One region of the Lysinibacillus sp. SGAir0095 genome, then DNA from elsewhere that is predicted to be linked to it. Evidence: predicted binding sites of a transcription regulator. Region 1 holds the regulator's gene; each other region holds the start of a gene.
What was found. Region 1 encodes LexA, which represses DNA repair genes until DNA is damaged. Its sites were predicted from a motif close to CGAACATATGTTCG; they were not measured.

Region 1 (3,220 bases):
ACAATCTCCTCGATTGGAACTTCTATTCTCTCTCTTCCTTCATGATTATGCCGATTTTTAATATTTAACTCGGGACGATAGCCATTATCAACAGCACGTCTCATTCCCCTTTTTATTTTGGCATTGTGAATTTTTCGTTGATACTCTTCCACAATTGCTAAAATCTCTAGCAGCATCGTATCCATCTCATTTAGGCTTAACTGTCCTGCGTTATTTAAGGAATAAACTATTGTGCCATTTTTTTGTAGTAAATGCAGGACAGCCATTCGTGCATTACCACGTCCTAAACGCGTTTCGTCTTGCACAAATAATACTGGTACATTTTTCTCTTTTATAAAGTCTAGCATTTCCAGGAGGCCATCCCTTTCAACTTCATAGCCACTATGTTGATCCTGAAATATTTCTAATACTTGAAAATTCATTTCACTGGCATAGCGTCGCAGTTCTTCTTCTTGTCGAACAAGCGAAGTCTCTTGCGTATTTTTTTCTGTACTTACCCGTGTATAAATGACTGCAGTGTTCTGTTTACTCATGGATTTTTAATCGCTACCTCTACTGAATGAAGCTCTTCTTCACTCTTTAAATTTGCAATATAGATACTTTTTTCATTAATTGGAACCGTAATAGCATGTCCTGCAACAATATGTTCCCCAGTAAGTCCATTTTCAGTTTTTACTTGCTTGATCCACTCTTGTTTTGTCATTTTACCACGATATTGTTCTGCTAGCGTCCATAAAGTATCACCATGCTGAATTTCAATTTGTTCATATGTTGTATTGCCCTTATCAGTAATTAATAGAAATGCTCCCATCACAAAGAAAGCAACGAATAACACCACAATATAAGTATTTTTTTGTAACCAGTTCATAATTTAACCCTCTTTTCGAATATTTGTTCTCACGAATGTATGTTCTTACTTTAATACGAACGTTTGTTTTTGTCAACAACGTTTTCGAACCTATGTTTGCATTTTTGTTCTTTCACTGATATACTATATGTAACTAATAGAGATACATATTCACAAAAAGAGGTGATAGAGTTGAAAAAAATATCAAAAAGACAAGAAGATATTTTAACATTCATAAAAGAAGAGGTTCGCACAAAAGGTTATCCGCCTTCTGTTCGTGAAATCGGGGAAGCAGTAGGTCTTGCCTCAAGTTCAACTGTACATGGACATTTAGCTCGTTTAGAAAGCAAAGGCTTAATACGTCGAGATCCAACTAAACCACGTGCAATTGAAATTCTAGACCAAGAAGAAGTAACAGTTCAAAAGCAATCCGTTGTTCATGTTCCCTTAGTAGGGAAAGTTACAGCTGGTCTTCCAATCACTGCAATCGAAAATATAGAAGAATACTTCCCTCTTCCAGATGCTTACGGTACTAGTGAAGAAAACCTATTCATGCTAGAAGTAATGGGAGAATCAATGATTGAGGCCGGTATTTTGGATGGAGATTATGTCGTTGTTAAACAAACGAACACTGCAAATAACGGAGAAATTGTTGTAGCAATGACAGAAGATGATGAAGCAACAGTAAAACGTTTCTTCAAGGAAAAAACTCATTTCCGTCTACAACCTGAAAATTCAAGTATGGACCCAATCCTAGTAAATAAAGTATCAATTTTAGGTAAAGTAGTAGGCTTATATCGTAATATCCATTAAAAAAGGTTGTCTCGTTAGTCTATAGACTGTGAGACAACCTTTTTTAGTTTATTAGTTTATTAGTTGGAATTTATGTTCTCGCTTAGGATGGATGTGATTATTTAGTAATTGGTTTTGATTACTTGACTGGCTATATGGTCGCTTGATTTTTAATGTGATCACATAAATGCGATTATGGTCACTTAGTTAATTTAGGATTCCGGGCCCTATCCTCATTAACTACCATTCTTTACTTTACTTTTACATGCATCGATAAACGATTTGAATAGATTTTTTGCGGTCTCATCATCTGCTATGGCCATTTCTTCAGGATGCCATTGTACTCCTACACAGTAAGGGTAATCCTTCATTTCAATGGCTTCTATGATGCCGTCACTTGCTTTGGCTGTAATTTGGAAGATGTCTGGCACCTTTTTTAAGGCTTGGTGGTGGAATGAATTCACTGCAACTTTTTCTTTACCGATAATTTCATACAGCATACTGCCTTTCGTAATCTCGATATAATGTGAAGCTTCTCTTCTTAAAGCATTTTGTTGATGCAGGATTGGCGTTTCCTCATATTGCGAATTGATATCTTGGTAGAGGGTCCCACCCAAAGCTACATTTAATAACTGAATCCCTCGACAAATTCCGAAGATTGGAATTGTCTTCTTCAGTGCTGCTTCTGTTAGCTCAAGTTCGACTTCATCACGTTGTAGCATGATCTGGCCGATTTTGATATGTGGTTCCTCGTCAAAAAAATGAGGATGAACGTCCACCCCACCTGTTAATAGTAATCCATCTATCCCATCAAGCAATTGATCTGCATCACTTTCAACCCCAAATGGAATATTCACCGGAATTCCACCAGCTTGAATGATGGATTTCACATATGCTTCATTGATACAATATTGCCCGTTGTTCGTTGTCATTGTGACACCTATTATGGGTTTCATTCAAACACCTCCAAAAGCTCTCTAAATTAATAACTTGCTTTAGAATATTCTATGTAAATTTGTTTTTTCCTCTAATCGAAAGTTGTTTACTACTTAACTTTCATCGGGTTCGCATTTCTTCCCATTTCCAATCATTGTATGTGTAATAATCTTTAATGGAAATAGGCTCGTAGTTTATGCAAAAATCAAGTAAGTGATGTCTTCTTTTTTCAAGCTCTATACTAGAAGAAAAAATTGAACAAAGCTCGTTTTTATTATTAAACTCGAATCTCTCATGCAGAACACTTCATTATCGTGATCACCATATGGGTTGAAGTTACCAAATCTACACGTTTGGCAGGAGGCGATTCTAATCTTGTTTGGAAGCTCTCTTTGAAGATTCTTTATACCTAGCTCTGTAACACTTGACGGCTTTGAGATTAGAAGTTGGTTACCAATATACACTTCATATTGGATAGTTTTTAATTCATCATCCACTGTTTGTTCGTACGTGGGGATTGTTGAAAGCGTATCATTAATCAGATAGTTAACTAATAGTGTTTGATTTTTTAACAAGATTCTTTCAACTCCTTTTAATCACTCATACTAGTTTCAATGGTTATAAGATTTATGGCTAATAGAAATG
Region 2 (3,220 bases), 550 kb from region 1:
GTGCTTTTGCTGCTTCTTTCATTTCCAGTTCAAGCGATGCAACAAGTTTCTCGATTTCGGACTTCGTCATTTTCTTGCCCTTTGTTACTTTTGTAACATATGTCTCTTCTTCTTCTGCCGCTTGAGTTGCACGAATCAATTCTGGAATTTTTTTCTGAATTGTCTTCGGTGTAATACCATGCTCTTCGTTATAAGTTTCTTGAATAGTACGACGACGTTTTGTTTCATCAAGTGCTTTTTTCATGGAATCAGTTATATTATCCGCATACATGATGACATGTCCATTTGAATTTCGGGCAGCTCGCCCAATCGTTTGAATTAGTGAACGTTCGGAACGTAAAAAACCTTCTTTATCAGCATCCAGAATTGCTACTAGTGAGACTTCAGGGATATCTAACCCTTCACGCAGCAAGTTAATACCTACTAACACATCATAGGTTCCTCTACGCAGCTCTCTTAAAATTTCTATTCGTTCCAATGTTTTTACTTCTGAATGAAGATATTCAACTTTAATGCCCAGTTCTTTTAAATAATCTGTTAAATCCTCAGACATTTTCTTCGTTAAGGTTGTGATAAGCACCCGTTCCTGTTTTCTCACTCGTTCATTAATTTCATCGATTAAATCATCAATCTGACCTTCTATTGGTCGGACATCAATTGTTGGGTCAAGTAAACCTGTCGGACGAATAATTTGTTCTACCATGTCTGGTGTATGCTCGATTTCATACGGACCTGGAGTAGCAGAAACATAAATTGCCTGATTAATATGCTGTTCAAATTCTTCAAATCTCAATGGTCTGTTATCTAATGCTGATGGCAAACGGAATCCATGATCCACTAAAACACCTTTTCGTGCTTGGTCACCGTTAAACATCCCACGAATTTGGGGTAATGTTACGTGACTCTCATCAACAACTAATAAAAAATCCTTTGGGAAGTAGTCGAGTAATGTATATGGTGTTGCCCCTGCTTCTCTTAATGTTAGATGACGGGAGTAGTTTTCGATTCCAGAACAGAACCCCATTTCACGCATCATTTCCAAATCGTAGTTTGTACGTTGTTCTAAACGCTGTGCCTCTAACAATTTATCCTCAGTACGGAATTTTTCTAATTGTTGTTCTAGTTCTACTTCAATGTTCTCAATGGCTTTTACCATTTTTTCCTCGCGGGTTACGAAGTGGGATGCCGGGAAAATGGCTACATGATCACGATCCCCTAAGATTTCCCCCGTTAGGGCATCCACTTCCCGAATCCGGTCTATTTCATCTCCGAAAAATTCTACACGCAGACATTTTTCATCTCGGGATGCTGGGAATATTTCGACGACATCTCCTCTTACACGGAATGTACCCCTTGTAAAATTGACATCATTTCTTTCATATTGGATATCTACTAATTTTCGCAACAATTGATTTCGCTCTATTTCCATTCCTGTTCGAACCGATACAACCATTTCCCGATATTCTTCTGGATTCCCTAAACCATAAATACAGGATACAGATGCGATGATAATTACATCATCTCTTTCAAAAAGTGATGATGTTGCAGAGTGTCTTAATTTATCAATCTCGTCATTAATACTGGAGTCTTTTTCGATGTATGTATCTGTTTGTGGTACATACGCTTCTGGCTGAAAGTAATCGTAGTAACTAACAAAGTATTCAACTGCATTGTTGGGGAAGAATTGCTTAAATTCACTATATAGCTGTCCTGCTAATGTTTTATTATGTGCAATTACTAGCGTTGGCTTTTTTACTTCCTGTATAACATTGGAAATTGTAAATGTTTTCCCTGTACCTGTTGCTCCGAGTAAGGTTTGATGTGTTTTACCTTCTTGAACGCCCTTCACAAGCTCTTCTATCGCATTGGGCTGATCGCCACTCGGTTTGTATGCGGATTGTAAGTCAAAAGTGGCCATTTTTTGTTCGTCCTTCCATCCAAATCTTGTATATTTATTTTAGCATATCCTTTTTAAAATTACGAGAAATATGCGAACGTACGTTTTTAAATAATTCATTTCTTCCTATCACTTATCCTACTTCTACTATTTTCTAAATTTTAATATTTAAAACATCTGGATTTGAAATTGACTATTTCTTTTGTATTCTTTTCCATCCTTCTGTTCAATTCAAACACAAAAAAGTCGCCCTCGGTTTTACATCCCACTAAAGGGACTACTGCCATGGCGACTTCTTAAGTATTATTTTCATCTACATTACCGACTCTTGCGTCTCTTCCATTTCTTGAGTTTCTTGTAATTCACTTAACTCTTTTGTGTACTCATAAAAAGCTTCTTTGTTTCTTTCATCCAATGCACTATCGATGAGATCTTTCAGCTGTTCAATTCTTTGCAATCTTTGCATCCGGTTCAAAAACAAGTCCAAATAAATGTCATTCAATAACTTTTCAGATTCGTTTGCATGTTGATAGTTCCCAACTGCTTTAAGAAAATCTGTGTATGAATAATATTTATCCATCGATATCACCCCGATTCCCTTTTTTCTATTATAAAAAATCAGGTATCAATTTGCAATATTTTCTGAAAAATAGATTTATTTTTTCATCGAAAAGGAAGAATTTCCTACCCAATTGATTAATACTTTTTAATTTTCACTATATTACCTGTAAATACCGTAATATTATTATATAAATATAATTTCGAAAAATTGTCAAAATATTCAATTGTATTGGTAAAAAATTCATATTATGATTTTATCAAATCGGTTATTTAGCATTATTAAATTCGTTGCTCAGTATTATTAAATTATTAAAGGAGGAGTTTTTAATGTTCAAAAAAAATGTACCGGTTCTTAAATCGTATCATATTACTTTAGATACTTATTTAATCGAACCAATTATGTGCGGTGAAAAAATTTACTCTTATGTTTATGATAAAAAAGGAGAATTTATCGTAGAACGGAAGCCGTTTTACATAGTTCGTCGCTCCTGTGACGTATTAGGGTACAACTATAAAAGTGCAATAAAATTCTCAAAGGAATTCTTTGGAAAAGATAAACACAAATTACCTATTCTGATTGCTCATGACGGAAAACCAAATATTTTATTCCCAATCTATTCTCCTACATCGCCAAATAATATTTGGGTCGGACTTCATGGTATTGCTAACATTGGAGTTAATAAACATCCTTCAGAAATTACACTGCTAGATGGAAAGGAAAAGACACTTCCTGTTAGTATTACATCTCTAAATTCCCAGTAC
Region 3 (3,220 bases), 790 kb from region 1:
CATGTTTTGCTCGCAAATAGTCCATAGTCGCCCCAAGCTTTCGCCTTTTCCATTTCCTATTGTCAAACAAACTAAGCTGTATGGAGCGTTCCGATTCTAATTTTGATATACTAATGGTAATTTGCCTTGCTGGTCGCTCTGCGTAATATTCATCAAACAATTCTTTACATACTTTAAAAATTTTCATCGTATCGTTTGTCGGTTCATCGATTGTTCGGGCTCGATTAAAACCGCCACCAAAGGCATCTTTACTATAGCTAAGGCCAAGTGTAATGGTTCTCCCTGCTTGCCCAGCCTCTCGAGCCCTCCTTCCGATGTCTTCACACATTTCAAGAATGACTGTAAGGATTTCTTCTCGACTGCGATAGTCGCGCATCAACACTTGCCCTTTCCCAAAACTAATTTGTCCTTGTGCAAGCGGTGCCCCAAGTGGCGACAAATCGACTCCCCATGCATGATAATAAAGCTGATTGCCCATAATACCAAAGCGGTCTTCTAATGTTTTTAAGTTAGCGTGAGCTAAATCGCCAATTGTAAAAATCCCCATATTGTTTAAGGAAAGCTCTGTTCTCCGGCCAATCCCCCACATTTCCGATAGGGGCGAAATTGGCCAAAGTTTTTTCGGAACATCTTCATAGGTCCATTTCGCAAAGCCAGTCTTTTTTGCATCTAAATCAAGTGCAAGCTTTGCCATGAGCATATTGGGGCCCATGCCGACCGCACTCGGAATTTGGAATTGGCGCAGAATACTGTCTTGAATAAATTTAGCCGTTTCTTCAGGAGGTCCCCATAGCTTTTCAGTCCCACTGAGATCGACAAAGCTTTCATCTATGCTATACACATGTATTGCTTCTTTGGGGACAAATTGATTAATTAAATCTGTAATTGCCATCGACATTTGTACGAAAAATTCCATTTTTGGTTCAAACAAGCGGATATCGTGGTGTTTAGGAATCTCAAAAAGACGTGAGCCCGTTTTGATGCCAAATCGTTTTTTCATCGGCGGTGACGCAGCAAGCACAATGCTTCCCTTTTGCTGAAAATTCCCGACAACGGCAATCGGCACTTTAAGTGGATCCAGATTTTCCAGCATCGCCATACAGCTTGCGAAGAAGCAGCGCATATCAATACATATAATTGAACGATTTGGTGCTTGATCGTAAATTTTAAAAGCATCGGCACCACGGTATTCATCTATCTTTAGAGCATTCCCACACATCTTCTCCACCTCCCATTTCGTACGATTATTATATGCGAACGTTTGTTCTTTTATTCATTTTAAAATGAGACCATTGAGACCGCAAGAGGAATTATTTGGATACTTCAGTGAGGACGTAGGTAATTTTGTCAAATAAATAAAAAAGAGCTCTCTTAAGCGAAATCACCCTAGAGAACTCCTTACAAGCTGCTTATTCAATTATTTCTGTAAAGAAACAAGTCTTCATATGATTGATAAATGTATCACCCAAGTCGGTAAATGTTGCAACGCCGCGTTTATGGATGGCTGTTGTAAAGCCTTCTGCATCCGCTCCTGCCACCGTTAAAAAATCACAAATGTCCGTACAAACACCCACAACATGAACTTTTTGAACACCTAAATCTTTTAGCTTCTCGGCTAAATTTGTATTAAAGAAAGCATTATAGTTCGTTTTCGGTTGGTAGATGACATTCGGATGAGCCTCGTGTTCCTTAAACCAAGCTAACAAATCTCCATAAAGCTCTTGTCCCTTAGTTCCAGCCACATTATGGGCAGGCCATAACTCAAAGTGGGCATCATTTTCCTCATGTGCATCCATGGCCACCACCACTACTTGATCATTCTTCAAAAATTCATTCGCCTGCTCGACAATATACGGCACAACTTCTTGCGCAGGTTGCCCCGCCGTCAAACTTCCATTATCTGCAACAAAATCGTTGCTCATGTCGACAATGATTAAGGCTTGATTTGGCATTCTCCATCCCCCCAAAACAATAATTACTTTATATTATAAACTTTCTTTTACTTAATCATATGTATGTTAATTTTAATTTTAATTTTAATTTTAATTTTACTATTTTATAGTCGCTCCCCTGAACTTAAAAACTAAAACTCCCCAAAGCCAATACAGCCCCAGAGAGTCGACATTATTGTATGTGAAATATTTAATTTGTTGCAGGATTAATGGTTAAGAATTTGTAAACTTATTTCGATTAAATACGAAGTCATTTCGATAAACGCGCGGAATTCAAACTTAATTTCTTTCACAATCCTTCCTAGACAAATCGACTGAAATACTTCCGTCAATTTCAAGAATTCCTAATCTCACCTCTTGAATATTAAAGACGCCTTGTTTTCTTAACTGCGTTTCTAATTCTTGCATTGTTAGGTTTTCTTTTTTCATTAACTGTGAATTCACAGTACCATTTTTTATAATAATCTCGGGCTTTCCATCTATCCAGCGCTCGAAATTTTTCTTTTGCGTTAGCCTTTCAGCACCCCACATAAAAAATCCCCAAATGATTACGAAAAAAATAATATGTGAAAAGTTAAATTCTTTCCCATGAATCATTCCACCAATAATATCCGCTAAAATTAGCATAAAGACTAAGTCAATTGGTGTGGTTTGTGATAACTCTTTTTGACCTATAATACGAATGACGATCACTATGCATACTAGGGCAACTAAAAATTTAATTGCTATGCCAACATACATTTCCAAGTGTATCTCCCCCTGGTAACAAACAATCTATTATTAGTATCTACATCACTCTAACGTCCCTTGAAAATACCCTACCCATATACGTTGCTTTTGCTTGCTACTCATCTATTCCTTTTCTTTAAGCAGAGTAAACAACAAAGAAGCTTTGATATTATCGAGGTCCGCATAAATAAAAAACATACTAATCATATAAAAGCACTCCTTTAAAGCAAAGAATGTTTATAAATGATTAGTATGTTTATAGTTTTGATGCCGACGATAATTACCTAAGAGATTGAAAGTGTGAATGTATTCATTGCCAAAAAGGAAACCTTATTCTTCTACTACCCCACCATAAAGACCCGGGCGACGATCGTCATAGACTGGAATCCGACTTCGGATTTCTCCCACTTTTGAGAAATCAACATCAATGACAGCCAGTTCTTCATTTTCGGAGCCTGTCCAAAGTACTTCACCCCAAGGTTCAATAATCATTGATTGGCCGTTGAAGTTTTCAACTTTGCGTGAAATGCGGTTGACCG
Region 4 (3,220 bases), 540 kb from region 1:
ATTCAGTATTTTTTAAAGCCTGCAATTTTTCATAGACTTTCAGTTCATCTATGCAGCTATAAAGTGCCATCGCGATCTCCCGACCTGTTTCAGCTTTCTTTAGCTGTTCCTGTAGTCTTTCTAAAGGAGCCTTGATGATTTCTCTCATTTCATCTATCAGTTGCTGCATTTGAATTTCTTCATCCGTTTGTCTTTTGGAATAAAACTCTAGGCCGCGATATTTTTTATAAAACCATCTGGAATCCTCAAACCATCGATAGCCATATATCCCCTGAGCAATAACAAAGTTTTCGAAAAGGTCAGCCTTCTCTCGCATTACTTTCAAGTCACTGTTTAATGGAAAGAACAAATCCGTTTTAACACTTCTAAATACTGGCTCGTACTGCCAATTAGAAGAAGCTACTTCTAAAATCGAGCGACTGAATTCGATTAATGGATGATGTAGCATAGTCTCTTTTTCATTTGTGAAGAAAGGAATATTATATTGTGCAAATATAGTTTGTACTAACGGATCATAGATCTCTGCTTGACGATACATAATTCCAATATCTCGATAACGCATTCCTTCTTCTTGGACAATTCGACATATTTCCCGGGCAATCCCATGAATCTCCGCCCTTCTGTTTGCCCCTTCAATGATTTGAACAAATCCTTCTGATTGAATTGGAACGGCGACTGCTTGATGGAATTGCTCTTCAACATGCTGTAAATCCTGATTTTGAAAGCGATATTTATCTTCTAAATGAATACGAGGTTCAACTTCAAGTTGATTTTTGTATGCTTCTTGAAGTAATTTATCGAACATTACGGCAGGTCGATAAAAGACAGCTTGGTCATCATACTTATCGTTAGGATCCTCAAACGGCAATACTACGGTCACTCTTTTCGCTAAAGACATTAACTGTTTGACGATCTCAAACTCTCGAACAGTAAAAGCTGTAAAACCATCTATATAAATGTGTGCCTCTCTAATTTTTTCTGAATTATGCAGCTGTTCAAGGAGTATTGGATAAAAACCTTCACTATCAACGAAGCTATCTCCCAGGACCTCTTCTAATTTTGTCAAAATCAACTGCAAATCCTTTGTTTTTGCTATAAGTGTATTAGGAGCCGACGTTTCTTCTAATTGTTTAATTACCTCATTTAATGTCTCGCTATCAATGTTATATTGGCTAAACTCTTTAATAAGCTGTTCAATTTCTTTAGTAAATCCACGTTTATCTGCAGATTGACGGAATAAAGTAAACTGCTCCTTATTCTCGGCAAGTAAACGTCGAATGAGCATTCGATAACCAATTTTGTCGATTTGTTCCTTCGCAATTCCTCCTGTTTCTTGCAGGATATACCATGCTAAACGCTTAAACGTCATAACCTGTGCTCGAATAATTCCTTTTATATCATATTGATTGGTTAACATGTGCTCTGCTTGGTATGACATTTGGTCAGGAACGATTAAGTAAATTTGAGAGCCTAAAGGTCGTTCCTTTAATTCTTTTACGATTTCTTTGTGTATTAATGTAGACTTTCCAGTACCAGCTCGTCCACTGATCACTCGTAAAGACATGACGTTCCCCCCTCTTTCTATTGCATATATTATATTCCATTATAACAGAATGTACGTTCGTTTTTATAATATCTTTTTCTAATTGGAGTATTGATCAGGAAAATGAAAATCTAAAATATCATTCTATTATAATACTTTTTGTTAAGATTACTGATATCTCATTTAAAAAAGAGCGATTTATAACAATCGCTCTTTTTTAACAGACATTTTCATCTTTTTTTTATTGGCTACAGCTTTTAAGTCTTTTTCAACTTTTTTATTTAAATGCTTTTCGATTCCTTTACCGACAATCCATAATAGGAAGATTCCTACACCTGCTAAGATTAACTTTACTGGATCTGTTAAAAGTGCTTTTAAGTCGTAGCCTAGCACACTCATACTTGCAATCATGATGAATTTACCAGCCATAATGACAATTAAATAATATTTCTTCTTAATATTTGACAAACCAGCTACAATATTAACAAGGACTGATGGCGTGAAAGGAAAACAAAGTAAGATGAATAATGGGCTTAACCCTCTCATATCCACCCATCGGATCAATTTTTGGACCTTTTCTTTTCCTATAAAAACTTGAAGTTTTGGATGTCTACCAAATTTCCGCGTAAGTAAGAAAACTAAGTACGAACCTAGTACAGTACCTATCCATGACAGTAAAAATCCTATCCATAATCCATAGGAGCTGGCATTAGCAACTACAATCACAACTAATGGAAGGAATGGAAGAAAAGCTTCTATAAATGGAAGTAAAATACCTATTAGCGGTCCAAGTGTCCGATAATGCGCTGCCAAAGTTTCAATATTTTCAACTGTAAAAAAATCGTTCACATGTTCCACCCCGATTTTATGGAATGATACTACTTAATATCTTGCTGATTTTTTAAATGCTTTACTTTTATTAATAATGCATAAAGTGTGTAGATTTATTGTTACTATCTTTTGCAAGATTATCCAAAGTTAAACCGTTATTTTGATGATATTTTAACACTATTAATCTTTCTATTCCCCCAAAAAATACTTTTTAAAATGATTTTTCCTATATTTTTTATATGATTTTAATATAGTTGAATGGATATTTAAAGTGAATTTGCCAATCCGCTTATTAATAACGAAAAGAATGATGATTTGTTTCATTTTTTAATGTAAAACTAGTTTACTTAACACGAATATGTCTATTAATGTTAATATTTTAATAGATAACGATTGAGTTGATTAACTCTGGAAAGGAATAATACAAATTGAGTACACACTTGAATATTAATGAGTCAACAATGACAAACGACTCATTCTCTCAAGGGATTAAAGACTGTGTTCCTACACTATTAGGCTATATTAGTATCGGCATTGCTTTTGGTGTAATTGCCATTACTTCCAATCTATCAGTTCTTGAAATTTTTCTTTTATCTGTACTTGTTTATGCGGGATCTGCACAATTTATTTTTTGTGGTTTATATGTGGCAGGTGCTCCAGTTTCTGTTATTATTATCACGATTTTCATTGTAAATTTACGTCATTTTCTGATGTCTCTAACGGTCGCACCTCATTTAACACGCTATTCGCCATTACGTAATATTGGGTTTGGCACATTATTAACTGATGAAACTTTCGGTGTGGCTGTTACAAAGGTTATGAAGGAAAAACAGCTTGGCGGCAATT

Region 2: uvrB (excinuclease ABC subunit UvrB) is a predicted target of LexA. The motif match lies at 1,992-2,005, and genes of this name have one in related genera.
Region 3: C1N55_RS03860 (Y-family DNA polymerase) is a predicted target of LexA. The motif match lies at 1,255-1,268, and genes of this name have one in related genera.
Region 4: addB (helicase-exonuclease AddAB subunit AddB) is a predicted target of LexA. The motif match lies at 1,611-1,624, and genes of this name have one in related genera.

What each region holds. Positions count from the first base shown of each region.
Region 1 is NZ_CP028083.1:1,540,159-1,543,378, reverse strand. Features, by position in the region: gene C1N55_RS07605 (YneB family resolvase-like protein) at 1-533, opposite strand, end outside; gene C1N55_RS20760 (cell division suppressor protein YneA) at 530-868, opposite strand; gene lexA (transcriptional repressor LexA) at 1,040-1,660, shown strand; gene C1N55_RS07590 (gamma-glutamyl-gamma-aminobutyrate hydrolase family protein) at 1,876-2,595, opposite strand.
Region 2 is NZ_CP028083.1:986,613-989,832, reverse strand. Features, by position in the region: gene uvrB (excinuclease ABC subunit UvrB) at 1-1,918, opposite strand, end outside; gene C1N55_RS04915 (IDEAL domain-containing protein) at 2,211-2,477, opposite strand; gene C1N55_RS04910 (competence protein ComK) at 2,786-3,220, shown strand, end outside.
Region 3 is NZ_CP028083.1:754,819-758,038, reverse strand. Features, by position in the region: gene C1N55_RS03860 (Y-family DNA polymerase) at 1-1,219, opposite strand, end outside; gene C1N55_RS03855 (cysteine hydrolase family protein) at 1,410-1,952, opposite strand; gene C1N55_RS03850 (DUF421 domain-containing protein) at 2,232-2,693, opposite strand; gene C1N55_RS03845 (carbon-nitrogen family hydrolase) at 3,012-3,220, opposite strand, start outside.
Region 4 is NZ_CP028083.1:1,001,825-1,005,044, reverse strand. Features, by position in the region: gene addB (helicase-exonuclease AddAB subunit AddB) at 1-1,564, opposite strand, end outside; gene C1N55_RS04975 (TVP38/TMEM64 family protein) at 1,742-2,392, opposite strand; gene C1N55_RS04970 (AzlC family ABC transporter permease) at 2,836-3,220, shown strand, end outside.